Regions from separate parts of the Exiguobacterium sp. SH0S1 genome, predicted to be linked through region 2. Evidence: riboswitches for the same ligand, from Rfam matches in the RefSeq annotation. Region 2 holds a riboswitch; the other holds the start of a gene.
The links. Region 2 has a riboswitch for FMN ahead of ribD (bifunctional diaminohydroxyphosphoribosylaminopyrimidine deaminase/5-amino-6-(5-phosphoribosylamino)uracil reductase RibD). Riboswitches for the same ligand answer to the same signal wherever they lie in the genome.
Positions count from the first base shown of each region.

Region 1: another riboswitch for FMN. It lies ahead of EVJ20_RS06090 (ECF transporter S component); the one in region 2 lies ahead of ribD (bifunctional diaminohydroxyphosphoribosylaminopyrimidine deaminase/5-amino-6-(5-phosphoribosylamino)uracil reductase RibD).

Region 1 is NZ_SJVC01000001.1:1,184,585-1,200,260, reverse strand. It holds gene EVJ20_RS06115 (DUF1462 family protein) at 1-270, shown strand, start outside; gene EVJ20_RS06110 (S8 family peptidase) at 327-1,757, opposite strand; gene EVJ20_RS06105 (NAD(P)/FAD-dependent oxidoreductase) at 2,007-3,062, opposite strand; gene EVJ20_RS06100 (YuzB family protein) at 3,159-3,395, shown strand; gene EVJ20_RS06095 (NupC/NupG family nucleoside CNT transporter) at 3,595-4,806, shown strand; gene EVJ20_RS06090 (ECF transporter S component) at 4,918-5,505, opposite strand; FMN riboswitch at 5,664-5,805, opposite strand; gene EVJ20_RS06085 (HesB/IscA family protein) at 5,903-6,259, shown strand; gene EVJ20_RS06080 (epimerase) at 6,369-7,223, shown strand; gene EVJ20_RS06075 (NAD(P)/FAD-dependent oxidoreductase) at 7,264-8,241, opposite strand; gene EVJ20_RS06070 (NAD(P)/FAD-dependent oxidoreductase) at 8,510-9,721, shown strand; gene EVJ20_RS06065 (YuiB family protein) at 9,851-10,168, shown strand; gene glcT (glucose PTS transporter transcription antiterminator GlcT) at 10,275-11,123, shown strand; partial or broken gene ptsG (glucose-specific PTS transporter subunit IIBC) at 11,340-12,839, shown strand; partial or broken gene ptsG (glucose-specific PTS transporter subunit IIBC) at 12,973-14,910, shown strand; gene ptsP (phosphoenolpyruvate--protein phosphotransferase) at 15,049-15,676, opposite strand, start outside.
Region 2 is NZ_SJVC01000002.1:55,323-70,998, reverse strand. It holds gene EVJ20_RS07195 (GGDEF domain-containing protein) at 1-520, shown strand, start outside; gene EVJ20_RS07190 (homing endonuclease associated repeat-containing protein) at 565-1,206, opposite strand; gene EVJ20_RS07185 (undecaprenyl-diphosphate phosphatase) at 1,658-2,470, shown strand; FMN riboswitch at 2,563-2,705, shown strand; gene ribD (bifunctional diaminohydroxyphosphoribosylaminopyrimidine deaminase/5-amino-6-(5-phosphoribosylamino)uracil reductase RibD) at 2,856-3,938, shown strand; gene ribE (riboflavin synthase) at 3,919-4,560, shown strand; gene EVJ20_RS07170 (bifunctional 3,4-dihydroxy-2-butanone-4-phosphate synthase/GTP cyclohydrolase II) at 4,560-5,741, shown strand; gene ribH (6,7-dimethyl-8-ribityllumazine synthase) at 5,741-6,205, shown strand; gene EVJ20_RS07160 (GAF domain-containing hybrid sensor histidine kinase/response regulator) at 6,340-8,247, shown strand; gene EVJ20_RS07155 (HD-GYP domain-containing protein) at 8,270-9,319, shown strand; gene pruA (L-glutamate gamma-semialdehyde dehydrogenase) at 9,361-10,905, opposite strand; gene EVJ20_RS07145 (hypothetical protein) at 11,076-11,879, shown strand; gene bcp (thioredoxin-dependent thiol peroxidase) at 11,892-12,329, shown strand; gene EVJ20_RS07135 (alanine/glycine:cation symporter family protein) at 12,570-13,946, shown strand; gene EVJ20_RS07130 (methyl-accepting chemotaxis protein) at 13,983-15,676, opposite strand, start outside.

The DNA.
Region 1 (15,676 bases), on a different contig from region 2:
GTATACGGGGCAGAAGTACAGTGTGCGAGCTGTGTCGGGGCACCGAGCTCGGTCGAGACATATGAATGGTTACAAAGTGCGCTCGCTCGGAAATATCCGGAGCGCAAGTTCGAGTTCGAATACATCGACTTCGAGCAAGCGGACGATGAGATCGCCGAGGCGATCAAGCAAGACGAATGGTTTTACCCGCTCGTCCTCTTGAACGGGGAAGTCGTCGACGAAGGAGTCGTCCAGTTGCGTAAAGTGTATACGGCGATTGACGAGAATTAAACGACATCATAAAACAAGGTTGAGCGAATACACATTCGTTCAACCTTGTTTTCGATTTAGCGAAGTTGGAACGACGACGTCGCTGAACTTGCCGTGTATCCTGAGAGCGTCGCATCCGCTTTCACTTGGTACGTCCCTCGTTGTGAAGAAGAACCAGTCGAGAGCGTGAACGTGATTGCTCCGCTTGAGTTCGTTTTACCTGTCCCTGTGAGCGTCGAGCCGTAAGGTTGTGTCACCGTCACACGAACGTCCGCGTTCGCGACCGCTTGACCGTTCGCATCACGTACCGTCGATGAGATTGATACAACTTCACCAGCGTAGTATGTCGACTTAGACGTCGATACAGTCGCCGCGAGCGCTTGAACCGGTTGTGACGTGCCGCCTGACGTTGGCGCTTGAACGAGTCCGTTGCCGAATAGTGTATCGCGACCTGCCGTGCCGAGGTCGATCGTATCTTGTGACAGACGCGTCCGGAGCTGTGAAGATGAGAGCGTCGGGTACGCTTGTTTCATGAGCGCCAAGTTCCCGGCGACGTATGGTGTCGCCATCGACGTCCCGCTCAATTGACCGTAGCCGCCGCTTGAGAGTGTCGAGTTGATGTTCACACCAGGAGCCGCGACTTCGACTGTACTGCCGGTAGCGGAGAACGAAGCGCGATTGTTGTTGATGTCCGTCGCCGCGACCGCGATGGCCGAGCTGTAGCGCGCCGGGTAGTTGACGAGGTCGCCGCTGCCGTCGGCTCGGCCGTTGTTACCAGCCGCTGCGACGACGAGAATGCCTGAATTGTTCGCCCGATCGACGACTTGTTGGAGCGTCGTCGAAGGACTCGTCGTTCCGAGGCTCAAGTTGATGATATCCATTTGATTCGAAATCGACCAGTCGATACCGGCGATGATGCTCGACAGGCTACCGCTGCCGTTCGCCTCGAGCGCTTTGACGGCGTAAATACTTGCCTCATGGGCGATCCCGACCGTTCCGATGCCGTTGTCACGTGCCGCGATGATCCCGGCGACGTGCGTGCCGTGTCCGTTGTCGTCGGCATATGAACTCGTCACACTGCTAAATGACGCTCCACCTGCAATCGTCAAGTCCGGATGCGCTGAGATTCCGGTATCGACGACGGATACTTTAATACCTTTTCCGGTGAAGCCGTTCTGCCAAGCCGAGGGTGCTTTCAGTTTTGGAATTCCCCAGTCTTGGGTTTGATTCTCAATTTGTACCGTCTGATCGACTTCGATGTGGGCGACGTTTGGATTGTTTTTCAATCCGTTCAGCGCTGCTTTCGGCACTTCGATGGCAGCAGCTGGGATGTTGGCGTATTGCTGTTTGACTTCCATGCCTTCAATCGAGAGCGGGATTTTCTTCGCCGACTGTTTGAACACGACGATGACACGTTCTTTTTCCTTGTCAGGACTGGCGTCTACTGCTTGTGGGACGGTTGACAAGACGAGAAGCGAGGCGAGGACGGTGCTACAGATCTTCTTCAATGGATTTCCCCCTTTGGATTATGTAGGCGAGATGACATGATGTCGAACTGCCGTGCTCATAGAGTAACAAGTTTTTCCATCGGATAGAATATGTCAATCGAATCAATAATCTGAAAATTTAGACAAGTATATCAGGGACAGAGATACAAGACTTTTGGCGCAAGGCAAAGAAGGATGAACGGGTAAGCGGCTGTCATCACATAAAAAAATCGCGAGATGGCAAGGCAGCCATTTCGCGATTCGGTCGTATTATTTGATGACTTTATGTTTCCACAGGATACCGGACTTGAGAAGTCGGGCCACTTTCCCGGTCAGCGACTGTTTCCCCATGAAGACGCCGAAGCCGGCCTTCTTCCCGAGCGACCCGAGCGTGCCTCGGAGTTTAATATCCGGCAACTCAGGATAAGCCACGCCTTTCCACTTGCAGAGCAGCACTTGGACGATTTGTTCCGCTTGTGCCTCGGCGAGTTGACCTGAAGGTGCGTACGGGAGGCTGGCGTTGTCACCGACAACGAAGACGTCAGGCAAATCGGGGACGTAGTGGTGCGGTGTCAGTTTCACACGGCCGCCCCCATCGAGCTCCCACCCTTGGTTCCGGACGACGGCGACCGGTTGGATCCCGGCCGTCCAGACCGTCAAGTCAGCGGCAAAGTGTTGTTCGTGGTTCCATAGACCGTCTGGGTCGACCCGGACGATGTTGGCATTGTTGATGACTTCAACGCCATGCTCTTCAAACCATGATTGAACGTACATCGAGACACGGCTCGATAAAAAGGACAGGACGGAAGGGCCACGGTCGAACAGTCGGACGGTCAGATCGGGACGGCTCTCGCGAAGTTCGCTCGCGAGCTCGACACCGGATAGCCCGGCCCCGACGATCGAGACGATCGAACCGGGCGACAAGCCGTTGATCGCTTGTTGCGTCTTGCGTGACTCTTCTAACGTTTGGATACTATACGTGAACTCGGCGGCGCCGGGCACGTTATGGTATTTGTCCTCGCAGCCTAAGCCGATGACGAGGTCGTCGTACGGCACTTTTTCCCCGCTTGCGAGCAACACCATCTTGTCGGTCGTATCGATGTCGGTGACTTGCCCGTATATGTAGTCGACTTCTTCCGGGAAATCGACACGGATGTCACGATCGGATACCGTTCCTGCGGCTAGTGCATAATACTCTGTTTTTAATCCGTGATAAGGTAGACGGTCGATTAATGTGATCGATACGTCCTTCAGCTGATGGCCGAGGACGCGTTCGATTACACGCATACCCCCGTAACCGCCTCCTAAGACGACTAATTTGCGCATAAAAATCCCCCTTTGTTACTCTCTAACTGTACCATGATATAATACCTCGTAGAAGAACCATTTTCCCGCAATAGGGGAAGAAAGACGGTGAAAAAAATGATGAATCCGATCATCGAGTTTTGTGCCTCGAACTTAGCGATGGGTTCACAGATCGCCCGGGCAAAACTAGAGTCCGATCCTGACCTAGACGTCGTCGAATATGGCTGTACCGGCTACTGTGGGGTCTGCTCGCTCGACTTGTTCTGTCTCGTCGACGGAGAAGTCGTGATCGGGGAGACGCCGGAACAACTCGTCACGAACGTGTATGAAAAAATCGAAGAGATGGCCTGGTAAAAAAGTTTGAGATTTCTCAAACTTTTTTCTTTTTGACCCGTTGCTTTTTTTAAAACGGTTTGGTATATTCTAAGAGGTTCGAATGTAGGTTGTCTGACGTTTAACAACATAAAAAGAAAGCGTTTCAAACGGTAGGGCACATCTTGATTCGGGTATAACACAATCATCGGGTTTTCAATATGAAAGGAGCACAACACCAATGAACATCATGAGCGTGGTTGGTATTTTGGCACTAATTGGAATCGCTTACATCTTCTCGACCAACCGTAAAGCCATCAAATGGCGTACAGTTCTTGCCGCCTTCGCGATCCAGTTTACGTTCGCATTCCTCGTCCTCTTCACATCGGTAGGGCGTTCGGCGTTAGAATTTATCTCAGGAGGCGTCCAAAACGTCTTGAACACGGCGAACGCCGGAATCGGCTTCGTCTTCGGTACGGCAGTCGGGGGAGACAACTTCGTCTTCGCGTTCCAAGTATTACCGATCATCATCTTTATGTCTTCGTTAATTGCATTTCTTTACTACATCGGCGTCATGCAATGGGTCATCCGGATCCTCGGTACGGCACTTGCAAAAGCACTCGGTACGTCACGTAAAGAATCGCTCTCAGCGACGGCGAACATCTTCGTCGGTCAGACGGAAGCACCGCTCGTCATCAAGCCTTACCTCCCATCAATGACACAATCAGAATTGTTTGCCGTCATGGTCGGTGGTCTCGCATCAGTTGCCGGTTCGGTACTTGCTGGATACGCCGCGCTCGGTGTTCCGCTCGAGTACTTGCTCGCAGCGAGCTTCATGGCAGCGCCTGCTGGTTTGATGTTTGCGAAAATCATCGTCCCGGAAACAGAAACTCCGGATGATGATATTGAGATTGCAGAAGATGAAGAGAACAAAGCAGCAAACTTCGTCGATGCGGCCGCTCGCGGTGCGTCAGACGGGTTGTTCCTCGCGTTGAACGTCGGTGCGATGCTTCTTGCCTTCGTTTCATTGATCGCACTCGTCAACTTGCTTCTCGGTGGAATCGGTGGCTGGTTCGGTCTAGAAGGTCTCTCACTTCAGTTGATCCTTGGTTACGTGTTTGCACCGCTCGCGTTCGTCATCGGTGTGCCATGGGCAGATGCCGTACAATTCGGTAGCTTCCTTGGACAAAAACTCGTCTTGAACGAATTCGTTGCCTTCTCTGAGTTCGCACCGATCATCGGTTCAGGTGATTTGTCAGCTCGTACAGAAGCGATGATCGCGTTCGCACTCTGTGGATTCGCCAATATCTCATCACTCGCCATCCTTCTCGGTGGTCTTGGTGGTATGGCTCCGAACCGTCGTAACGACATCGCACGTATGGGTGTCCTCGCGATTCTCGCAGGTACGCTTGCGAACTTGATGTCAGCGACTCTCGCTGGTCTTCTTCTCTAATCGTTATTCACAAACAAGAGCGCTCACTCCGGTGGGCGCTCTTGTTCGTTCATGTAACTATCCGCATCGAAAAAAGCACCCAAGGGAGAAGTTCCTTTGGGTGCTTGTGTATTAAGCTTGCAGTTGCATTTGTTGACGTTCGATCCACGGCTTCAACTTCAGGAAGAGCGGGACGAACAAGGCGGTGATCAATAATGCCTTAATCAAGTTGAACGGTAAGATACCGTACAGGACGAGGTTCGTCTTGACTGCTGGATCGGCCATCTCGGCCATTCCGAAGAAGAACGCGTAAGCTGGTAAGATGAGTAGGTAGTTCAAAATCGCCAAGCTGATCGCCATCGTGATCGTACCTGCCACGAGGCCTGAAGCGAGCGCTTTATTCGTTTTACGTTTATGGTAGAACCAAGCGACCGGATACATGAATGCGACACCTGCAAAGAAGTTCGCGACTTCACCGACCGGGACGCCGCCACCGTTAAAGACATAGTAGAGGACGTTTTTTAGAGCGACGACCACGACACCTGCGAGTGGCGAGAAGACGATACCGGCGACTAGCGCTGGGATGTCACTGAAATCCACTTTCAGGAAGGGTGGCAGGAAGGGCAGCGGGAAGTTAAAGAGCATGAGGACGAATGAAATCGCCCCGAGCATCGATAGCGTCACCAGTGTTGTCAATCGTTTGTTGCGCGTTGTTTTCATCAAAATCTCTCCTTTTGTCGCTCCTTGATGAATGGCACCCGTCGCATAGAAAAACCCGATTGTGTGAACAATCGGGAGAGTTTACGCGCATACGAAATAGATGTTCTCATCAACGTTTAAACCACGCCAAAGAAAACATCCGGATATCGGTCGGATGCCGCCATCTTCTCCCATCCAGACTTTACTGTCGGCTTTCGAATCTCACGAAATCAGCAAGCAACGCCTTGCTCGCTCACGGGCTGAGAAGAACTTGTCTTCAATACCGCCGGTCGGGAATTTCACCCTGCCCCGAAGATGGAACGATTTAATTTTTTTTGTTACAGTTTAGTTATACAAGATATTTCACAAAATCACAAGTCAGTTGACTTGAAGTGAAGATAAATGAGGAGGAGTTCAGATGATTCATTTAACAGAGCCAGCCGCACTACAAGTCATCGATATGATGAAACAGACCGAACGCCCTGAAGCCCAATTCTTACGCATTAAAGTCCAAGGCGGTGGGTGTACCGGCCTATCCTACGGGATGGGGTTCGATGAAGACAAGACGGACAAGGATGTCCAGTTCGACCATCATGGCGTCCGCGTCATCGTCGCCGAAGCTGACCACGGTGTCGTCGACGGGCTCGAAATCGACTATAAGCAGTCGATGCTCGGCGGTGGCTTCACGATCAAAAATCCGAACGCGATCGCGACGTGCGGTTGCGGCTCGAGTTTCCGGACGGCGGCGAACGCCGGCACGCCCGGGGATTGCTAAACGATAGACGGGTTGCCGACATGTTCGGCAACCTTTTTTGGTGAGTATGTTAATGAGAGGAAATGAACGGGAATATTGGTGGAAGAAGGATGAGAAGGGGGTAGGAGTGATGAGAAAAGTGTTGATTTTTGGTGGCTCACGTTACTTTGGGAAACGGCTCGCACTGCGGCTCGCTGAAGCCGGGGACGACGTGACGATTGTCACGCGCGGACAGCTGCAAGTGCCGGAAGCGGAAGGGATCCGCTCCATTAAAGGCGACCGTCAGTCGGTCGCGACGATGAAAGACCTCGCACGTAACGAGTATGACCTCGTCTACGACAATATTTGTTTCAATCCGTATCAGGCGAAGATTGCGACAGACGCCTTCATGGACCGGGTCGGGAAATATGTGCTCACGTCTACGATGTCCGTCTATGCGCCAGAGGCAGCTTTAAAAGAGAGCGACTTCAATCCGCTCCATCATGAATATCACCTTGACGCGGAACACGATTACGGACAAGGGAAACGAGAGGCCGAATCGTACTTCTTCCATCGGGCCTCATTCCCGGTCACGACGGTGCGGTTGCCGATCGTCCTAGGGCCGGATGATTACACCGACCGGTTAAAATTTTATGTCGACGCGGTTCGGAACGAAGAACAGATCGTATTACATCATCCGGAGGCGTTGATGGGATTCATCTCGAGTTTCGAGGCGGCAGCTTTCTTGGAATGGGTCGGCCGTGCCGACGTGAGGGGGCCGTTCAACGCCGCGAGCGACGGCCTCATCTCGCTAGGTGCGCTCATGGAACGAATTGGACAGCATATCGGTAAACCGGTCCAAATCATTAAGGATGGGGAGTCGTCCCCGTACGATACGGACGTCGACTACTACATGTCGAATGCCGAGGCGAAAAAAGCTGGCTTCGTGTTCACGCAACTCGATGATTGGATTGACCGTGTCATCATTCAAACGATCCGCAAATGAAAAAATGGCCTCTCATCGTTCGCAGATGAGAGGCCAGTCTTTATTTCCCGGCAAATACCGAGGTTGAATGTTGTGGGTGACGCGCTGTCGGGTCGACGAGCTGTTTCACTTGGTTGACGGCGATCGGTGCTTCACCGAAGCCGGTCGCGATCAATTTCACTTTGCCTTCGTACGTGGCGATGTCACCGCAAGCGAAGATGCCTGCGACTGTTGTCTCCATTCGTGAGTCGACACGGATCGTGTTTTTCTCAAACTCCATGCCCCAGTTTTTGATCGGGCCGAGCGATGAGACGAACCCGTAGTTACAAATCAAGTCGTCGATGTCGACGAACTTCGATTCGCCATCTTTGTCCGTCAGTTCGACCGACTCGATATGCGTCGCGCCTGAGAGTGATTCGATATTATAAGGCGTCCAGACGTTGATCGTCGAGGCCTTCATTTGTTCGACCGTATGCTCGTGAGCCCGGAAGCGGTCACGACGGTGGACGATATGGACTTCTTTGGCGATACCTTCGAGCATGAGTGCCCAGTCAACGGCCGAGTCGCCGCCGCCGGCAATCATGACGCGACGGTCGCGGAATTTCTCCATGCTGTCGACGAAGTAATGAAGGTTCGCATAATCTTCACAACCGTCCAGTCCGAGCGGACGTGCGGCGAACGCGCCGTTGCCGGCTGTGATGATGATCGCTTTCGTATGGTACTCGTCCTTGTTCGTCGAGATGTGGAACGTACCGTCTTCGAGTCGCTCGACCGTTTCGACCGTCTCGCCAAGGCGATAATCTTGTTCGAACTGATCGGCTTGCGCTTTCAGTTGGTCGACTAGATCTTGGGCCTTCACTTTCGGGAAGCCGGCGATGTCATAAATATATTTCTCTGGATAGAGCGTCGATAATTGTCCGCCTAGTTGCGGCAAGCTTTCGATCAACGTCGCATCGAGTTGGCGCATACCTGCATAAAATGCGGTGAACAGTCCGATTGGACCACCACCGATAATGACTACATCTTTCGTCGATTTCATCGAATTCCTCCTCATGAAGCGTGTACTTCTATTATATGGTCTAACGTGAACTAAATCCATTCAGTACAAAGATGCAATACTTTCGAAAAAAATTCAAGAAGATAAGCTTTTTCATTGAGAAAACGGATTAAACGTCGTACAATGAACGGGAAGCAATTGTGAACATTGGTTGAACAAGAATTAGGCTTTATTGTGAACGTCTATGTGAAAAAACACACAACATAGTTGTTCAGGAAAACAAAACTTTTAAAATAAGGTGGAAATGAACATGAAACGACCTAACATTGTTATCCTCGGCGCAGGTTTCGGTGGACTCATCACGGCAGTAAACCTTCAGAAGACGCTTGCAGCTGGAGATGCAAACATCACGTTGATCAACAAACACGATTACCATTACCAAACGACTTGGCTTCATGAGCCGGCGGCCGGAACGATGAAGCCTGAGCAGGCTCGTGTCTACATTAACGACGTCGTCAATGCGTCACGCGTTAAATTTGTCAAAGGGATCGTCGATCGCGTCGATACTACAGCTAAACAAGTGATGCTCGAAGACGGATCGACTGTCGAGTACGATTACGTCGTCTTCGCCCTCGGTGGCGTACCGGAAACATTCGGTATCCCGGGCCTTAAAGAGAACGCGATGACGATCAACTCGCTCAACAGCGTTCGTAAAATTAAAGAACATATCGAGTACTCGTTCGCACAATACAAGACGAACGGATCATCTGACCGTTCATTCGTCACGATCGTCGTCGGTGGTGCCGGATTCACAGGTATCGAGTTCCTCGGTGAGCTTGTCAACCGTGTCCCTGAACTTTGCAAACAGTACGATGTTCCCCGTGAAGCGGTCCGCATCGTTAACATCGAGGCAGCGCCAACGGTTCTTCCAGGGTTCGACCCGGAACTCACGACGTATGCGCAAAAATGGCTCGAGCGTAACGGCGTCGAGATGAAACTCGGCAACGGCATCAAAGGTGTAGAGCCAGGTGTCGTCACGTTCGGTCCACTCAAAGGTGACACGACAGAGACGATCGCAGCGAACACGATCCTTTGGACAGGCGGCGTCAGCGGTAGCCCGATCGTTGAGAAGTCTGGCTTCGAAGCGGTCCGTAACCGTGTCATGGTCGAGGCGGACAACCGTGCCCCTGGCCACGATAACGTCTTCATCATCGGTGACTGCTCAGCTGTCATGGATCCTGTCTCGAACCGTCCGTACCCGCCGACGGCGCAAATCGCGACGCAACAAGCGCACAACGTGGCGAAAAACATCGCTGCGCTCATCAACGGAAAGTCGACTTCGAAGTTCACGTATGAGAGCAAAGGGACGGTCGCGTCACTTGGTCATAACGATGGAATCGGAATCGTCATGGGCAAAAAAATCTTCGGTCGCAACGCTTCATTCATGAAGAAAGTCATCGACAACAAACACTTTATCGAGCTCAAAAAATACGGTCTCGTCCTTAAAAAAGGTAAATTCTGATTCGTTTGAGCCAACGAGCAGCCTGTTCATTTGAACGGGCTGCTTTTTCATGTCAACGATTCAGTGAACTTCTTTGACCAAGCGGATTTCTTTTCGGTATAATAGACAACGGGAAAAGGGGGCAATCACATGCACATCATCCAAGCCGTCATTGGCGCGATTTTATATTTAGTCATCTTCTTCAGCATCGGGTTCATCTTGAATATGCTGCTCAAAAAGACGTGGACGCTCGTGTTCATCTATCCGATTTTCGTCATCATGATGATCGACAACGTCAAGCTGTCAAGCTACGTCACGGAAACATCGACCGCGCTCGCGAACGTCTATGAGCGTCTGCTCGGTCTGCAGTTTCTCGACATTTTTATGCTCGGATTCGGATTGCTCGGTGCCATCTTGGCAGGGGTCACCATCCGGTACTTGCGTAAGAGCGGTTACTCGATGTTTTAAAGACGACAGAAATGTTCGTCTTTTTTTGGTTTCTGCCTACTTTTTTAGAAGCTGAACCGATATACTAGATAAGATAACGATTTAATTAGTAAGGGATGCGATACGAATGACATTACCGATGTATACGATCAAAAAAGTGTTGAATAATAGCGTTGTCATTTGTCAACATGATACGGATCCGGAAGTCATTCTGCTTGGGAAGGGGATTGGCTTCGGCAAGAAAGCGGGCGATCTCGTCGACCCGGCCAGCGTCCCGGAGAAAGTGTATCAATTGACGGATAAGGAAGAGCAATCTCAATATCGTGAGCTCGTGAAGCACGTCGATGAAGACTTCATCGCCTTCATGCAAGACATCGTCGGCTTCATCGAGAGCAACACAGGAAAAAAAGTCGACCAACATATCCATATCGGCCTGACCGATCACTTGTTCTTTACGATGAAACGGATCGAGCAAGGGATGGAAGTGACGAATCCGTTCTTACTCGAGACTGAATCGCTCTATCCGAACGAGTACGCGCTCGCTGAACGGATCGTCGACATGATCCACGAGCGCCTCGATGTGTTGCTTCCTGATGCCGAGGTCGGATTTATCGCCCTTCATATCCATTCGGCGACGACGTTTAAAAACGTCCTCGAAGTCAATCGTCATAATCAAATCATCGGCCAGATTGTTCAGACGATTGAGAGTCGTTTGAACGTCAAAATGGACCGGACTTCGCTCGATTATAAGCGCTTACTTCGGCACTTAAGGTACGCCGTTGAGCGGGTTGCGACAGGTGAGACGGTCGAGGCTCCACAAAAAATAGAAAAGGTGTTGCGTGAAGAATATCCGCTATGCTATAGTACTGCTTGGGAGCTGATGGGCATCATGGAACGCGAATTAAAGCGTCCTGTGCCACGAGGTGAAGCGACATATTTGACGATGCATCTCCAGCGACTGACTACAAGTAGATAACTGATACCACGTATCTTACGTGTTACTGATTCGATCAGGCATGAGTAAGGAGTGGAACGGCTACGATTTCTCTATTGAGGAGAAGTCTACGTTCTATACCTTATTCATGCCTGTTTCTGTTTTTATAAACGTTCATTATGAAAACGTTTAGATACGTCGGTTGTCTGACATCTACGTTCGGTTTCAGAATAAACAATTACAAAAGGAGGATTTATCATGTTTAAGCAGATTTTTGGTGTTCTTCAAAAAGTCGGTAAAGCGCTTATGCTTCCTGTTGCGATCTTGCCGGCAGCCGGTCTTCTTCTCGCATTCGGTAACGCGATGCAAAACCCGGCCCTTACGTCACGCGCTGGTTGGTTGACTAACGCAGGCGTTGTCAAGTTTGCTCAGCTCATGGAGCAAGCAGGCGGAATTATCTTCTCGAACTTAGCACTCTTATTCGCAGTCGGTGTCGCGATCGGTTTAGCAGGGGACGGCGTTGCCGGACTCGCAGCCATCGTCGGGTTCCTCATCATGAACAAAGTCATGGGTGTTTGGCTCGAACTCACACCTGAGATCATCGCACAAGGTGACCCGGCTTACGCGTCAGTCCTTGGTATCCCAACACTTCAAACAGGTGTCTTCGGTGGTATCATCGTCGGTCTGATAGCGGCCTGGGCATACAATAAGTACTTCAACATCGAATTGCCACAATTCCTTGGCTTCTTCGCTGGTAAGCGTTTCGTCCCAATCGTCACAGCTGTATTGGCTGTCGTCGCTGGTTTCGTCATGCTTCTCATCTGGCCACCAGTTCAGCACGGTTTGAACACGTTCTCAAACTTCATGTTGGAAGAAAACCGTACGCTCGCAGCGTTCGTCTTCGGTTTGATTGAACGTTCGTTGATCCCGTTCGGTTTGCACCATATCTTCTACTCACCGTTCTGGTTCGAATTCGGATCATACACGGATGCAGCTGGCAACATCGTCCGCGGTGACCAAGCGATCTTCTTCGCTCAAATCCGTGACGGTGCCGAGCTTACAGCCGGTACGTTCATGACTGGTAAATACCCGTTCATGATGTTCGGTCTTCCTGCAGCAGCACTTGCGATGTACCATGAAGCACGTCCTGAGCGTAAAGCGGTCGTCGGCGGTCTCTTGGCTTCGGCAGCACTCACATCGTTCTTGACAGGTATCACAGAGCCGATCGAGTTCTCATTCTTGTTCGTAGCTCCACTCTTGTTCGCAGTACACGCAGTTTTCGCTGGTCTTTCATTCATGGTCATGCACATCTTGAACGTCAAAATCGGGATGACGTTCTCGGGCGGTTTGATCGACTACCTTCTCTTCGGTGTACTTCCTAACCAAACAGCATGGTGGCTCGTCATTCCAGTCGGACTCGCGTTCGCAGTCATTTACTACTTCGGATTCCGTTTCGTTATCCGTAAGTTCAACCTTAAAACACCGGGCCGTGAAGATGAAGTCGTTGAGCAATCAACAGCTACTGGTTCGGAACTTGCACAAGATATCCTCGTTGGTTTCGGTGGTTCACAAAACATCAAACACCTTGACGCATGTATCACACGTCTTCGCGTCGAAGTTAAAGATAAGAGCCAAGTGAACAAAGAAGAGTTGAAACGTCTCGGGGCAGCTGGTGTCCTTGAAGTCGGTAACAACATTCAAGCCATCTTTGGACCGCGTTCGGATGCATTGAAATCAGAGATGCAAGCGGTCATCGCTTCAGGTAACGAAAAGAAAGCAAACTAAGTATTAAGCCAATCCATTAAGGGTTGGCTTTTTTTGTATGGGGAAACGGTTTCAGCCTGGTATCAGATGGGGAAAAGTAAGTATTCTGACAAAAGGAGGAACCATGATGTGGAAGAAAGTGTTTGGCGTATTGCAGCGGATCGGGAAGGCGCTCATGCTTCCGGTTGCGATTTTGCCGGCAGCCGGTCTATTACTTGCATTTGGTACGGCGTTCCAAAATCCTGATCTCGTTTCGCTGTTACCTTTCTTGGCAAACGATGCACTCGTCCTCATTTGGCAAGTCATGACCGATGCCGGGGATATCGTGTTTGCCAATTTAGGTCTGTTGTTCGCCGTCGGGGTCGCCATTGGGCTGGCCAACGGAGACGGTGTTGCCGGGTTAGCAGCTATCGTTGGTTATTTGATCATGAACAAAGTTATCAGCACGTGGAACGGGATTACTGCAGAAATTGTCCAGGGGGATCCTGCCTATGCATCGGTACTTGGTATCCCGACGCTCCAAATGGGGGTATTCGGTGGTATCATCGCCGGTTTGATTGCCGCGTTCGCGTATAACAAGTACTTTAACATCAAGTTGCCGGACTTCTTAGGATTCTTTGCTGGGAAACGTTTCGTTCCGATTGCGACCGCCGCGTTCAGTTTAGTGATCGGGATCGCGCTCGCCTACATTTGGCCGCCGATCGGTACTGCCATTAATACGTTCTCGAGCACGATCATTGAGGCGAACGTCGCGGTTTCCGCATTCGTCTTCGGTTTGGTCGAACGGTCATTGATTCCTTTCGGTCTTCACCACATTTGGTACTCGCCGTTTTGGTTCCAGTTCGGGGAATATACGAACCAAGCCGGGGATCTCGTTCAGGGGGACCAACGGATCTTCTTCGCCCAGCTTCGTGACGGCGTCGAATTCACAGCCGGGACGTACATGACTGGGAAGTTCCCGTTCATGATGTTCGGGTTACCGGCCGCCTGTCTCGCCATGTACCACACGGTCCCGAAAGAGCGTCGTAAAGACGTGGAAGGACTTTACTTCTCAGCAGCCCTCACTTCATTCTTGACTGGTATCACTGAACCGGTCGAATTCTCGTTTGTCTTCGTCGCACCACTTCTCTTCGGTATTCACGCCGTGTTCGCTGGACTATCGTTTATGACGATGCATTTGCTCAACGTTAAAATTGGGATGACGTTCTCGGGCGGACTCATCGACTACCTGCTGTTCGGGGTATTACCGAACCGGACCGCTTGGTGGCTCGTCGTTCCAGTCGGTCTCGTCTTCGCGGTCGTCTATTACTTTGGATTCCGTTTCGCGATCACGAAGTTCGATTTGAAAGTTCCAGGTCGTGACGTCGTCGCCGAAGGGCGTGGCGCCCGAACGGTTGTCGACGATGACCTTCCGTACGAAGTGCTCGTTGGCCTCGGTGGCCCTGAGAATATCAAGCATCTTGATGCTTGTATCACACGACTCCGTGTCACCGTGAACGATGTCAAACAAGTCGATAAAGACTTGCTGAAAGATCTTGGTGCCGCCGGTGTGCTTGAAGTCGGGGATAACATTCAAGCCATCTTCGGACCGAAGTCCGATACACTCAAATCGCAAATCGCCGCCATCATCGAAGGTGGCGAGTACAAACCGAAAGAAAAAGCGGTCATCACGCCGGAAGCGGCCGAGCATGCCGACCATCGCTTCCTCGCACCGATGTCGGGTGTCATCTTGTCGCTTGACGATGTACCGGACCAAGTCTTCTCGGGCCGGATGATGGGTGAAGGGTTCGCGATCGAGCCGAGTTCCGGCCAAGTCGTGGCACCGGTCACCGGTCAGATCACGACGTTCTTCCCGACGAAACACGCGATCGGGCTGCTCGCGGACGACGGACGCGAGATTCTCATCCACGTCGGTCTTGATACGGTCAATCTGAAAGGGGAAGGGTTCGTCGCCAAAGTGAAAGAAGGCGACCGCGTCGAAGCTGGAGATATTCTGCTCGATGTCGACCTCAACTTGATCCGTGACAAAGTCCCGTCGCTCATCACGCCGATCATTTGGACGAACGGGGACGGCAAAGTCGTCGTCGTACCGTTCGGAGAGACGGTCGTCGCCGGGGAAGCGCTCGATTTTAGAACGGATGACAAAGGCGCGGAATAAGCGCAAAAAAAAGTGGCTCTCGCAAATTGCGAGAGCCACTTTTGATTATGCTTTAATATCGAATTTTTGGCTGATGAAGTTGACGACTTCTTCGGCTGTATCCATGTTGAGGACGTCGTTGACGATCGCTTCTGTTTCAGCTTTCGTCAAACGTTTCACGAGGCTACGTGCGCGAAGGACGCTTGAAGCCGACATCGAGAACTCGTCGAGGCCAAGTCCTAGCAGGATTGGAATCGCAAGCTCTTCTCCAGCCATCTCGCCACACATGCCGACCCATTTGCCTGCTTTGTGTGCTTCTGTGATGACGTTGTGGAGAAGGTTCAAGATGGCCGGGTTGAACGGCTGGTACAAGTACGAGACTTTCTCGTTCATGCGGTCAGCTGCCATTGTGTATTGAATCAAGTCGTTCGTGCCGACAGAGAAGAAGTCGACTTCTTTCGCGAATTGTTTCGCCATGACGGCTGTCGAAGGAATTTCGACCATCATTCCTGTCTCGTAGTTACCGACAGCGACGCCTTCTGCTTTCAACTTCGCTTCTTCTTCGAGAAGAAGGGCTTTCGCTGCGCGGAACTCTTCAAGTGTCGCAATCATTGGGAACATGATAGCGAGGTCACCGTGAGCCGAGGCGCGGAGAAGGGCGCGAAGCTGTGTGCGGAACAAGTCCGTTTCTTCG
Region 2 (15,676 bases):
CCAGCACGAGAGTCTGACCGATCCGTTGACCGGGTTGCCGAACCAACGGGCGTTGAAACGTTGGACGAAAGAGCGGCTGAACGACGTCGCGTCGTATCCGTTGTCGGTCTTTTTAATCGACCTCGACCATTTTAAATCGATTAACGATACGTACGGCCATGCGTTCGGTGACGAAGTGTTGATTGAAGCGGGGGTCCTGTTCAACCGGCTCGTCCGGAGCAGTGACCTCGTCACGCGTTACGGCGGCGAAGAGTTCGTCTTCGTGTTCCCGAGGACGAACGAGGCGGCGGGGATTGTGACCGGTGAGAAAATTCGGCAAGCGCTCCGGTCACATGCTTTCGGGACGGAAGGGATCCGGGTCCAAGTGACGGCGAGCATCGGCATCGAGACGATTCATGAGTACGAAGAGCTCGATACGGTGTTGCGACATGCCGACCGGGCGATGTACGTCGGGGCGAAGTTTAACGGTCGCGACCGTGTCGCCCATTACCGGGACACGTCGACCGAACGAATTCAATGAAAAAAAGGAGGACCGTTAAACGGTTCTCCTTTTTGAATGAATGATTATGATTTCTGGCTGAACATGTCGGACTCGACCGCATGGATGGCAGCGGACCAAGACCCGTAACGATGCAAGATCGCTTTCGTAGATGGCTTGTTGTTGCGTTTCGCCCATTCTCGGTACGCCTCGAATGAAAGAGAGAAGCCCATCTCATGAATCGCTTCTCGAAGAGCGTTCGACAACTCTGACTTCGAGTAAGTCACGCTCGCCTCAAGCCCGGCTTCGGCGCAGGCGTCATGCCACGAACCGAACGTCTTGACGATGTGGTAATGGCTCGGTGCTTTCGGATGTAGTTTCCGCCATTCTTGATATTTCTTCAGCGTGATGATCGAACCCATGTCCCGTGAATAGAGGGCAAGCGTCTCGACGATATCATCGCGTGTATATTTTGGCATTTTATCGGGTAAATCAACGGCGATTTCCCCATGCCATTCATAGCCGGCGATGGCGAGTGCCTCGGCCCATGATCCGAACTGTCGAATGATCGATTCGGGAGACGGCCAGTTTTGCTCCATCGCGAAACGACGATAGACAGAGCGACGAGGACGTTCCTTTAATAAATCCCCGAGCAAACGAATACAGTGAATCATGCGTTGCTGTTCGGTTGATAAGTGATGAGTATTAGTGGATAGCGTTTGACTCAATGATGGTTCCTCCTTCCATGGACTCATATCTGAACCGACAATGATGACGAAAGTGCTTCTACAATCATACTATCGGATAGTTTTTACGATTTATAAGCGCTTTTGTAAGTTTTTTATGTTAAAAATGGGACGTGATAGGTCTAAAGTCGGATGAAAGATTGAAAAAAAAGGTAACATGTATATTACAAATTTAATATTATATGGGTTCATTTGTAAACAAAAAGTTTTATATTTGGTAAATTATACGAATTCCATACAAAAATGTACCCAGCTGGACAATGGGGTCATCACCGTTGTCCAGTTGAGTACTCCTCTATAATAAATTTAATTTTCAGACTAATCAATAAAAGTTTTCAAAATATACGAAAAAATTTTAAATGGTGGTCAATGAAACTGTGATTCTGCTAAAATAGCCGCATTGAGCGAATTTGAGAAAAGAGGATATTATGATATGACAATATGGTTATTTTACTTGCTACTTGGTCTCGTCCAAGGCTTCACGGAGCCGATCCCGATTTCGTCGAGCGGTCACTTGGTCATCTTCCAAGAGCTGTTCAATATCGAATTACCTGGGCTGTCGTTCGAGATTTTCGTCAACTTTGCGTCGCTCCTCGCCGTCTTGACGATTTATCGCCAAGATGTCGTCCGGCTCGTCGTCAGTCTGTGGACGTTCTTATTTAAGAAAGACCGCAGCGAGGATACGATGATCGACGTCAAATTCATCGGTCTCTTGCTCGTCGCGACCGTACCGGCCGGCGTGCTCGGCGTGTTATTCGGCGATTGGATCGGTGAGACGCTCAGCGGTGTCGCAACGGTCGGCTATACGTTGATCTTGACCGGGGTCGCACTTTGGTTCATCCGCAACATGCGCGGGAATAAAGGTGACGGCGGTATCACGTTACGTGACGCCATCTTGATCGGTCTCGCCCAAGCGGTCGCGCTCATTCCAGGGATCAGCCGCTCGGGTGCCACGATCGTCATGGCGATGTTGCTCGGCATTAAACAAGAGTCGGCGCTCCGGTTCTCGTTCTTCTTGTTCATCCCGGTCAGTCTCGGGACGATGATTTTGGACGGGCCGGCACTCTTCACCGACCCGGCGACGCGTGATCTGTTCGGTCCGCTCGTCTTGGCGTTCATCGCCTCGTACGCGCTGACGGCCATCTCGCTCAAATGGTTCCAGCACATCATGGCGAAGGGTGAGCTCAAGTACTTCTCGTTCTATTGCTGGATCGTCGGTTTGCTCGTCGTCTTGTTCTTGGCTTGATTGGAAGCGCTGCTCATCAAAGTGGCGCTTTTTTTGCGCTTTTAATTTTGCCTTCGATTCTTTTTTGCGCTAAAGTAAAGGAGTACAAACAAATATTCCTTCGGGGTCGGGTGCAATTCCCAACCGGCGGTGATGGGCGCGAGCCTTAAGTCCGTGACCCGGGCGCACGTGTGCGAACGGTGGATCTAGTGCGATTCTAGAGCCGACAGTATAGTCTGGATGGGAGAAGGAAAAAAGACAGGTCCTCGTGACCTGTGCTTCGTCGTACGTTTTTCTGTAAAGAAAACGTTTATTTGGCTCGCCCAATGACGACTGAAACCTCCCGCCGAGACCCTAAGGACATCCTTAGGGTCTTTTTGTTTGTACGAAACAAGGAGGGAGAACGATGCAACAGTACATGCAACAAGCAATCCAATTGGCCAAGTCCGCTACCGGACAGACCGGTGTGAATCCGCTCGTCGGGGCCGTCGTCGTCAAAGACGGTCGCGTCGTCGGATTCGGTGCCCATTTGAAGGCCGGTGAACCGCACGCCGAAGTACACGCCATTCGCATGGCCGGTGCGTCCGCATACGGTGCGACGATTTACGTCACGCTCGAGCCGTGCTCGCACTACGGGAAAACGCCGCCATGTGCCGACTTGATCGTCGAGTCGGGCATCAAGCGCGCCGTCATCGCGATGAAAGACCCGAACCCGCTCGTCGCAGGGAAAGGTGTCGCCCGTTTGAAGGCGGCGGGGATCGACGTCGAAGTCGGTCTGCTCGAAGACGAGGCCCGTGCGCTCAATCCGGCGTTCCTACGTTCGCTTGAGACGAAACGGCCGTACGTCGTATTGAAGACGGCGACGAGCCTAGACGGGAAAGTCGCGCTCGACACGGGTGAGAGCCAGTGGGTGACCGGGACTGAAGCGAGACGTGACGTCCACGAACTACGGGCGACGGTCGATGCCGTCTTGACTGGAATCGGGACCGTGCTCGCCGACGACCCTGCCTTGACCGTCCGGCTCGACACGCCGACACGTCAGCCGCTTCGGGTCGTCCTCGACCGCGAGCTCCGCTTACCGCTCTCGAGTCAGCTCGTCCGGAGCGCGAAAGACGTGCCGGTGCTCGTCTATACGCTGTCCGATGATGAAGTGAAACGGACCGAGCTCGCTCAAAACGGTGTCGAGCTTGCCGACTATTCGACACTCGACAACGTCCTTCGTGACTTGCATGGTCGCGGCGTCGGCCGTTTGCTCATCGAGGCGGGACCGACGCTCGTGACGTCACTCTTTGACGGACGATACGTCGACGAATGGGTCATGTATCAGTCACCGCGCGTGTTCGGTGGGAACCGAGGCGTCTATCGCTCGAGCCAAGCCGGACCGTTAGATGCGATCGAGCGCTTCGCGATCGGCTCGGTCGAGACGGTCGGTACTGACATCAAGCTCGTCATGAGAAAGGGGGAGTCCGATGTTCACGGGAATCGTTGAAGAAATCGGCAGTGTGAAAGCAGTGAAGCGGAACGGGCCGTCGCTACGGCTCACGCTCGCGGGCAAAATCGTGTTAGAAGACGTGAAGCTCGGCGACAGCATCTCGGTGAACGGGATTTGCCTGACCGTGACGGCGTTTGATCAAACGAGTTTTGCCGTCGACGTCATGCCGGAGACGCTCAAAGCGTCCAGTCTAGATGGGGTCCGCCCTGGAACGGACGTCAACCTCGAGCGGGCGATGCCGGCGAACGGTCGCTTCGGCGGTCACTTCGTCTCGGGACACGTCGATGGGGTCGGTCGCATCGTCAAGAAGCGTCCGCTCGCGAACGCGGTCTACATCGATATTAGTTGCGAGCCGTCGCTACTCCGTTTCATCGTCCCTAAAGGTTCGATCTCGGTCGACGGGACGAGCTTGACGGTGTATGAGGTCACTGAACGCGGCTTCACGCTGTCGCTCATCCCGCACACGTACAGTGAGACGGTGCTCGGGATGAAGCAGGCTGGGGATAAGGTCAATTTGGAATGCGATATGTTGGCTAAATATATGGAAAAGCTAGTGAATCAAAAAGACATGACGCTCGAATCACTTGCGTCGATGGGATACGGAAAGGCGGGATGGTGATGTTTCACACAATCGAACAAGCAATCGAAGATTTGAAGATGGGGCGTCCGATCATCGTCGTCGATGACGAGGACCGGGAGAACGAAGGTGACTTCGTCGTCCTCGCCGATAAGATGACGGCCGAGACGATGAACTTCCTCATCACGGAAGGGAAAGGGCTCGTCTGTGCCGCCCTGGCGGAAGAAGTCGCCGTCCGGCTCGACTTGTCGCCGATGGTCGACAACAGCACCGATCCACACGGGACGGCGTTCACCGTCAGTGTCGACCATGTCGACTCGACGACGGGCATCTCGGCGAGCGAACGGGCCCACACGGTCCGCGAGCTGGCCAATGCGAACGCGCGACCGGCCGATTTTCAACGGCCGGGACACATCTTCCCGCTCATCGCGAAAAAAGGCGGCGTCTCGGTGCGCCGCGGCCACACCGAAGCGTCGGTCGATTTAGCCCGACTGTCAGGGAGTGAGCCGGTCGCCGTCATTTGCGAGATCATCCGTGAAGACGGCGAGATGGCTCGAGTACCGGACCTGGTCCACGTCGCGGAACGTCACGATTTGAAATTCATCACGATCGAGGAGCTCGTCCGCTATATGGAGACGGACCTCGTCGAACGAGAGGCGGACGTCAATCTCCCCTCGGCTAAGGGTGAGTTTCGCCTGATCGGTTATCGAAACGTCCTTGACCGCGAAGAGCACGTCGCGCTCATCAAAGGCGAACTTGAACATGCACCGCTCGTCCGCATCCATTCGGAATGTCTGACCGGTGACGTGTTCGGTTCTTACCGCTGCGACTGCGGTCCGCAACTTGATGCGTCACTCGCTAAAATTGAAGAAGAGGGCGGCGTCGTGCTCTACATGCGTCAAGAAGGGCGCGGCATCGGTTTACTGAATAAATTGAAGGCGTATGAACTGCAGGAGCAAGGGCTCGACACGGTCGAGGCGAACGTCGCGCTCGGGTTGCATACCGACTTGCGTGACTACCGGGTGAGCGCAGGCATGTTGCGTGACCTCGGCGTCACGAACGTGCGGCTCATGACGAACAACCCAGAGAAAGTCGATGCCTTGGAGGCGTGCGGCATCACCGTCGTCGAACGCGTCCCGATCATCGTCGGGGAGCACGCCGAGAATGAACGCTATCGCTTGACGAAACAACAAAAAATGAATCATTTTGGAGGAGAAGAATAATGTTGCATACATTTGAAGGTAACTTGGTTGGTAAAGGCTTGAAAATCGGGATCGTCGTCGGACGGTTCAACGATTTGATCACGATGCGCTTGCTCGACGGGGCGAAGGATGCGCTGAAGCGCCACGGCATCGAGCAAGACGACGTCGAGATCGCGTTCGTCCCGGGCGCGTTCGAACTCCCACTCGTCGCCAAAAAGATGGCGATGAGCAAGAAGTATGACGCCGTCATCACGCTCGGCGCGGTCATCCGTGGGGCGACGCCGCACTTCGACTACGTCTGCAGCGAAGCGGCGAAAGGTGTCGCCCAAGCGAGCTACCAGTCGGAAGTGCCGGTCATCTTCGGCGTCTTGACGACCGAGACGATCGAACAAGCGATCGAGCGGGCCGGCACGAAAGCCGGGAACAAAGGCTGGGAAGCAGCGACAGCGGCGATCGAGATGGCGAACATCATGAAACAATTTTAAAAAAAGGGCGAAGCGATTCGCCCTTTTTTTAGGTATTTGTAACTACATTCGCATATTGAATAGTAATAAAGACTCAATAATCACTCCGATTATGCCGATACTCATATACACAAGATCAGTTAAGGGGTGTAATCATGAGTCAAACCGTTGCAGAACTAGAGAGTCAGCTTCATAAACAAGAAAAACTCCAACATCTCGTTTCGTTATTGTTGAATCGATTTTTGACGACGTCATCAGCGGATTTTGCTTCCCGTGTCAACGAGTCGTTGGCCGAATTAGGCGATTATTTTCAAGCGGACCGCGTGTACGTGTTTGACTATGATTTTAAACAAAATGTTTGTCACAACACGTTCGAATGGTGTGCCGCTGGAATTTCTGCTGAGATTGATCATCTTCAAAACGTACCTCTTGACGCGTTACCCGATTGGTTGAATACCCATATCCGAGGCGAGACAATGTACATCCCGAGCGTTCAAGCCTTGTCGATCGACAGTGGGATCCGCCAAATCCTTGAACCGCAGCAAGTTCAGAGTTTATTGGCCGTCCCAATGATGAGAGGCGACAGCTGTCATGGGTTCGTAGGTTTTGACTCGGTCTTGACAGAACGGACGTACTCCTCATATGAACGACAAGTGCTAGGCGACTTCAGTAACGCGCTTCTAGGTGCGGTCGAACGTCACCGGATTGAAGAGCAACGTGAAGTGATCTATCAAGAACTCATCGAGGCGAAGCAGCTAGCGGAACAAGCAAACGTTGCGAAGAGTGAATTTTTGTCGAACATGAGCCATGAGATCCGGACGCCGTTAAATGCAATCCTTGGATTTGCCCATTTGATCAAGCGCGAAGTGACCACTTCGAAAATCGAACGTCGAATTGATGACATTTTACAGAGCGGAGAACACTTGTTGACGCTCATTAACGAGATTCTCGATATGGCGAAAATCGAATCGGGAAGTGTGCAAGTCGTTAAACGTGCCATTCGTCTACACGATCTGATGGAGGAGCTTCACCGGACGTTTGGCGTGATGGCTCACCAAAAAGGAATCGATCTTTCATTTGAGATTCAAGACGGGGTACCGCCCCACGTTGTCAGCGACGAGACCAAAGTAAAACAAGTTTTAATGAATTTGATTCAAAACGCCTTGAAGTTTACGGATGTCGGTCGCATCACGGTGTCTTTGGATGAGTCAGACCACGCCCTCCGTTTCTCGGTCGCAGATACAGGGCGAGGAATTAGTAAGCAAGAGCTCGGTATGCTGTTTGAGCCGTTTTATCAAAAAAAATATACGGATCAACCGCAAGGGACGGGGCTGGGTCTCCCGATCAGTAAACACTATGCTCTCATGCTCGGGGGAGACATTCATGTCGAGAGCGAGATAAAGCGAGGGAGTCGTTTCACATTCACGCTCCCGATAGAACCCGGACCACACATCGAATACCTCCAGACCCAGGCGGCGGAGTGGACAACGGTCAGTTTCTCGAATATTCATACGTTAGTCGTCGATGACACGCCGGCACATCGGGAAATCCTCTCAGACTTACTCGTCCCGAGTGGCTGTACGATCCGTCTTGCATCGACAGGGACGGAGGCGATCGAACGGTGGCAGTCGGAGAATTTCGATTTGATTTTACTCGATTTACGCTTGCCGGATATGGGCGGGATTGATGTGCTCAAACAATTCAAACGACATATCGACTGTCCACCGATCCTCATCATTTCGGCCAATGCGTTTGAAGATGATCGACGGATGGCGCTAGAAGCCGGGGCAGACGAATTCATTCCGAAACCATACCATCCACATCAATTGTTTGATGCGATCCGACGCCATACGAGAACGTCCCGCAGAAAAGAACCACAGGTGATCGCTCAACTTTTGGCGGCGGTGCAAGAAGGTGACGTGACCACGATTGACTTTTTATCGACGAAGTGTAAGCAAGATGTGCCTCACATCAAGACGATTCTTGAAGCTGTGGATCGGTTTGATTATGAGACGGCGATTCGTTTGCTACATTTAGAATTGACCGGTGTTGACGATGAGTGAACTGAACACGAGAACGGTTTTTGTGGTGGATGACACGCCTGCCAACCTACGTCTGCTCTACGAAATATTAGACGAAGCAGGATACAAGGTGCGGGTTTTCCCGAACGGACAGCTCATGCTCCATGTGATGGGACGTATCCGGCCCGATGTGATCTTGTTGGATATCATGATGCCTGACATGGACGGTTATGCAGTATGTGAAGCGGTCCGTGAGCGCTTCGGTCAACAAATCCCTATCATTTTTTTGAGCGCACTGACGAAGGCGTATGATAAGGTCCGTGCTTTCGAGGTCGGGGGTCAGGATTATATCACGAAGCCGATCCATCCCCAGGAAGTGTTGTTGCGTGTAGGGGCGCAGTTGAAACAAGTGAATGAACGCGAACGCTTTTCATCTAACTTGGCGGCGAAAGAGACAGAACTGAAAGAGTATCAAGAAAGCCTTGTGAAAACGTTGCTCCGATTATCAGAATTACGCGACAACGACACGGGAAACCACATCGAACGCGTCCAAGCGTTGGCGACAACTTTTGCGGAACTTCTAATTCAGGAGCCGAGGTTTCAAGTGAGCCCTTTGTTTGTAGAAGCGATCCGTCTGGCGTCTCCTTTGCACGACATCGGAAAAATCGCAGTCCCGGACTCGATTTTATTAAAATCAGGTAAGTTATCGGATCAGGAATGGGAATTCATGAGAGAGCACGTCCGATTAGGCGGAGCAGTGCTTCAAGAGCTCCACCATCAATTCCCGAATAATTATTTTATTTACATGGCGATGGACGTCGCTCTATATCATCACGAAAGATGGGATGGCCAAGGGTATGTACACGGTCTTGTTGGTGAGGCGATCCCACTCGCTGCCCGGATCGTGACGATTGTGGATGTATATGATGCGCTTCGAACATCAAGACCGTATAAAGTGGCGTATTCGCACGAACAGGCGCTAACGATCATGAGGCAAATGGAAGGCGCGTTCGACCCGAACTTGTTCGAGGTGTTTACTGCCCACGAGTCCCTTATGTCCGATACGTTTGAATCAGTTCTTGAAGTGGACACACAAGTTCTAATACTAAAATAATAGACGCGACTCCTCGGAGTCACGTCTATTTTTAAAGCTATTTAGAACGTCTCTGACGTCGTTTTCGCTTGCATGTGGAGCTGGATGTAATCCGGCCCGCCTGCTTTTGAATCGGTCCCTGACATGTTGAAGCCGCCGAACGGCTGATAGCCGACGATTGCGCCTGTGCAACCACGGTTGAAGTACAAGTTGCCGACGTGGAAGTTTTGGCGTGCGTATTCTTGGTTCGAGCGGTCACGCGTCAGCACCGCGCCCGTCAAGCCGTACTCGGTGTTGTTGGCGATGTCGATCGCTTCTTTGAAGTCTTTCGCTTTCGTGAAGGCGACGATCGGCCCGAAGATCTCTTCTTGCATGAGACGTGCTTTCGGTGCCACGTCGGCGACGACCGTCGGCTCGACGAAGTAGCCGGTCGAGTCGTCCGCTTTACCGCCCGTGACGATGCGTCCTTCTTCTTTCGCGACGTCGAAGTACGACGTGACCTTCTTGAACGCGGCCGCATCGATGACCGGTCCCATGAAGTGTTCGTTCTGCTCGGTGTTTCCGACTGACAGTTCGTTCGTCAATTCGATGACGCGGTCGAGCACCGTGTCATACACGCTGTCGACGATGACGGCGCGTGAACAAGCTGAACATTTTTGTCCCGAGAAACCGAACGACGATTTGACGATCGACTGGGCCGCGAGTTCGAGGTCCGCTGATTCGTCGACGACGATCGTGTCTTTTCCGCCCATCTCGGCGATGACACGTTTGAGCCAGATTTGGCCGTCGTTCAACTTCGAGGCGCGCTCGTTGATGCGCAGACCCACGTCGCGTGAACCAGTGAAGCTGATGAAGCGCGTCTTCGGATGGTCGACGAGGTAGTCGCCGACTTCAGCGCCCGGTCCCGGGATGAAGTTGAGGACGCCTTTCGGGAGACCCGCTTCTTCCATGACCTCGACGAATTTCGCCGCGACGATCGGTGTCGTCGAAGCTGGCTTCAAGAGGATCGTGTTACCGGCGACGATGGCCGCGACGGCCGTCCCTGCCATGATCGCGAACGGGAAGTTCCATGGGCTGATGACGATCCCGACCCCGAGTGGGATGTAGTCATAGCGGTTGTACTCGCCCGGGCGACTCTCGACTTTCTTACCGGGTTTAAGTTCGAGCATTTGACGCGCATAGTACTCCATGAAGTCGATCGCTTCCGCCGTGTCCGCGTCCGCTTCGTTCCAAGGCTTGCCCGCTTCTTTGACGAGGTAGGCCGAGAACTCATGCTTCCGTTTACGGACGATGTTCGCCGCTTTGAACAAGACGTCGGCACGGACTGACGGGTCGACGTGACGCCACGTGTCGAACGCTTTGAGCGCTTCTTGCATCGCACGTTCCGCGAGTTCTTGGTTCGCTTTCGAGACGTGTCCGATGACTTCGTCTTTATTGGCCGGGTTGTAAGACGTGATCTTACCTTCCGTCGTCACTTTTTCCCCACCGATCACGAGCGGATAGTCCTGACCAAGCTCCCCGTTCACTTTCTCGATCGCCGCTTGAATCAAGGCAGCGTTCTCTTTGTTTGTAAAGTCTGTGAATGGTTCATGTTTGTATGGAATCATTCTCGTTCCCCCTTAAAGTGATTATGCAGTTAAGCGCTTACGTCTGTATTGTATCGGAATTCTTCATGAAATCCTAGTGAAACAATTTTCCGGAAAAGCGTGTCGTTTCCGCTCTAAATTCAGTCGTGGTAGGATGGTGAAAAGAGATCGATCGAGGAAGGAATGATTGGATGAGAAAATGGATGTTGCCGCTGGCGCTCACACTCATGCTCGGCGCTTGCGGGAATGAAGAGGCAGCACCGGTCGAAGAGACGAAACGACCGCTCCCGGACGAGGTCGAGAAGGTGTATGAATCGTATCAACAAGCGCTCCGTGACGGGGACGCCGATGCGCTCGCGGACATCGACTACGCTGCTGCCCGGACCGACATCCCGGCGACTGGTGCCGCGACGCGTGACTTGACGCCGGGTGACATCGTCGAGAGTTGGGTGAACGAGGATGAGGACGTCGCCTATATCGTCCATGAGATGGAGGATGGTGACGGGAACGAACTGCCGAACCGGCTCGCCAAAGTCGCGATCAAGGAAGGCGACGATTGGTCGCTCGTCGTCACACCGGCCTTAGTCCCGGCTGACGTGATCGGTGAGGTCGGGGAGTTGTTGACGGGGATCGAAGCGAGCGAGTACGGGGTGAACGCTGAAGCGAACGCCCGTCTCGCCGACGTGCCGGAAGATGAGGCCGGACCGATTTACGACCGGGTCAACGCCCAGACGGACTATGTCGCGCTCGAGGCGGACAATAACGTCTTCCTGCTCATGTCAGAGACGCTCACCGTCCCGGAAAACCAAACGATCATGACCGATTATTTTAAAGCGTATCAGACGTGGTATATCGACAATGAGGCCGCGCTTCGCGACGCGGCCGCGACGGAAGACCCGGTCGACTATCTCGAAGTGCTCGACCCGCTCAAACAAAAACTAGAACAAGCGATCGACGGATATGACGAACAGCTCGTCGACCCGTCGTTCGGATAAGGAGGAAATCAGATGTTAGCACCAACATTTACACTACCGAACCAAAATGGGGACATGGTCGCACTCGAAGATTATCGGGGCCGGAAAGTCGTCCTCTATTTCTACCCGAGAGACGCGACGCCGGGCTGTACGACCGAGGCGTGCGATTTCCGTGACGCCGCACCGAAGATGAGCGGGGCCGTCGTCATCGGCATCTCGGCCGACAGCCAGAAGAAGCATCAAAACTTTATCGAGAAGAACGATTTGCCGTTCGACTTGCTCGTCGACGACACGCATGAAGTGTCAGAGCTATACGGCGTCTGGCAGTTGAAGAAGAATTACGGCAAGGAATATTACGGCATCGTCCGCTCGACGTTCCTCATCAACGAGGACGGCTATATCGAAGAGGAGTGGCGCGGCGTCAAAGTGAACGGTCACGTCGACGAGGTCGTCGCGGCGCTCGCCAAATAAGTTGGACCCAACCGATTTCCCAATAGGGGAGGTCGGTTTTTTTGATGAAGTGAATCGTTACATTTTTATTTCAAATACTAAAGTCGGAAACAGGATAAAACCGAGCGTTGAACAGATATATTACAAAAACATTACGCAGAATCGGTATGATTTCACCCCGCGTCAACTTGACGAAGTTGTGAATGTTCTGAAAAATATAAACCAGCAGTCAAGCGAATACATACATAGGGGGAACATCACGTGAAGCAGTTTGAAAGTTGGGTGACGAGTCTATCGAACCTCGTCTGGGGACCACACTTGCTCATATTATTGATCGGGACGGGCATCTTCTTGACGTTCCGGCTCGGATTCATCCAAGTGACACGGCTCGGGTTCGGCTTGAAAGAAGCGTTCATCCCGAAGCAAAAGACAGGCGTGGAAGCCGAGAAACGAAAACGGCAACGTGGGGACATCTCGCACTTCCAAGCGCTCATGACGGCGCTCGCGGCGACGGTCGGTACCGGCAACATGGTCGGGGTCGCGACCGCGATCGTCCTCGGAGGACCGGGTGCGATCGTCTGGATGTGGCTGAGTGGCTTCATCGGCATGGCGACAAAATACGCCGAGGCGATCCTTGCCGTCAAGTATCGTACCGTCGACGAGCGGGGCGAGGTTGCCGGCGGCCCGATGTACTATTTAGAACACGGGCTTAAAAAACGTTGGCTCGGCATGACGTTCGCCTTGTTCGCCTCGATCGCCGCGTTCGGTATCGGCAATGGCGTCCAGACGAATTCGATCAGTTTAGCGCTGAACACGTCGTTCGGTGTCCCGATGGTTGCGACCGGTATCATCATGATGGTCCTGACGGGGTTCGTCATCCTCGGTGGCGTCAAATCGATCGGGAAAGTCGTCGGGATTTTCGTCCCGGTCATGATTTTCGCTTACGTCGGGGCCGGGCTCGTCATTTTAGTCACGAACTTCGACTTGATCCCGTCCGCGTTCGCGACGATCTTCTCGAGTACGTTCAGTGCCGAAGCAATCGGCGGCGGAGCGCTCGGTGCCGCGATCCGTTACGGTGTCGCGCGCGGCGTGTTCTCGAACGAGGCTGGGCTAGGGTCGGCACCGATCGCGGCCGCGGCCGCGAAGACGGATTTCCCGGGACGGCAAGCGCTCGTCTCGATGACACAAGTGTTGATCGACACGCTCATCGTCTGTTCGATCACCGGGTTGACGATCGTCATGGGCGGTCAGTATACGGAAGGGCTGCAAGGCATCGAGCTGACGCAAGCGTCGTTCGCTTACTTCCTCGGCCCGATCGGTGAACTCATCGTCACGATCTCGCTCGTCTTCTTCGCCTTCTCGACCGTGATCGGCTGGTGTTATTACGGGGAACGCTCGGTCCATTACCTGCTCGGGGAGCGGGCGATCGTCCCGTACCGGATGGTGTACATTGTCGTCGCCGGACTCGGTGCGATGACGACGAACTTGAACTTGATTTGGGCCGTCTCGGACGTCTTCAACGGTCTGATGGCGATTCCGAACTTGATCGGGCTGTTGTTCTTGTCGGGTGTCGTCGTCGCCGAGACGAAGCGGTTCGAACTTGAGATACGGAAAGAGCGGCAACAGTCGGCCGCATGACAAAGGACGCATTCCCGAGGGAGTGCGTCCTTTTGTTTACACTTTAAATTGGCCGATCAACTCGCTCAACTCGTCCATCTTCCGTTGCGACGCTTCGGTGACACGGTTCAACTCACTGAACCGGTCGACCGACAGCGTCACTTTCTCGGCGATGTCTTGCGTCCCGAGAGCCCCGTTATTGACCGTCACGGCGACGTCTTGAATGACACCGATCATCCCGGACGTCAATTGTTCGAGTTCTGTGGCCGCTTCGGCGAATTCAGAAGCGGTCGCCTCAAAACGTCCGGCGTCTTCGCTGTAGCGTTCGGCCGCTTCTTCGAGCTGGTCGTAATCTTTCAATACGTTCGTATCGAGGAAACCGAGCATCTCGCTCGACGTCTCGTTCAAATGGTCGACCGAATGGAGCACGGTCGTCGAGATTGCTTGGATCCGTTCGACGGTCGTCCGGCTCGTCTCGGCCAGTTTACGGATCTCGTCGGCGACGACGGCGAACCCGCGTCCCGCCTCACCGGCTCGTGCCGCTTCGATCGAGGCGTTGAGCGATAACAGGTTCGTCTGCGCCGCGATGTCTAAAATATCGTTCGTGAGCGTGGCGATCTCGCGGACGGCTTTGGCGTCATGCATGGCCCGTTCGAGATTGTGTCGTGTCGAGGACAAGACGTCGATCGCTGACGCTTTCGCTTCGACGGCGTGGGTACGGAGTGCCATGGCCCGGGCGTCGACTTGTTCCGCCTCAGTTTTTCGTTCAGCCGCCATCGTCACGATGTTGTGAAGCGTTCGTTCCATATCCGACGCGGAGGCGTTCATTTCCTGGGCACTCGCCGCGGTCTGTTGCATGCCGGCCGTCAAGTCCTCGGTCGTTGCGGCGGTCGTCGTCATATACGAATCAAGCGCTTTCAATTCTTCATACATGTGGGCGGATTGCTCGGTCACTCCGCGTGAGACGCCGTTCACTTGCAAAATGAGCTGGCGCAGGTTGGCGATGAATTGGTTGAAGTCGCGTGCGAGCCCGGAGAACTCATCACGTCGCTTCACCGGGATCGACGTCGTCAAATCGCCTTGGCTCGTCGCAAGTTCGCGCATTTTCAGTTTGAACTCTTTCAACGGCTCGAAGATGGAGCGGAAGATGAACACCATCATGAGTACGGTGAACAGAATAGCGGTGATCATGATGACGATGAGCGTGAGTTGGACTTGTGCAAACAACGCTTCACCAGTCTCGATGTCAGAACGAATCCCATCGCGGTTCAAGTTGACGAGGAGACCGAGCGTATTCGACAGGGCGTCTGCGCTCGGCGTAGCCGTGTCCCGGATGTAGGCGTCGGCCGCGGCTTGTCCTTCTTCATTCGAGATGCGAATCAATTCCTCAATGTTTGTCTGGAATGTGGTCCATTGTGTCGTCGCCTGATCGAACAGTTCACGGGCGGCCTTGTTGATGATCGTCGACTCATAGCCGGTCATCTGTTGTTTTAAAATCGTGATACCGGTCTCAATGCTGATTTCGACATTTTGCTTTGTGACCTCGTCCTCGACTAGTGCGTGACGCATCATATGCTGGCGAATCTCGAGCAACTGCTTGTCGATTTGATGAATTTGGTCCATGCCGGGCACCCAAGAGACGTTCATGTCTTGTTGGGCTGCCTTCGAGGCATTCAACGCATAGAATGAATAGCCGCTCACACCGAGTAATAAGACTAACAGGACGGTGAAGGCGACGATCAATTTGTTAC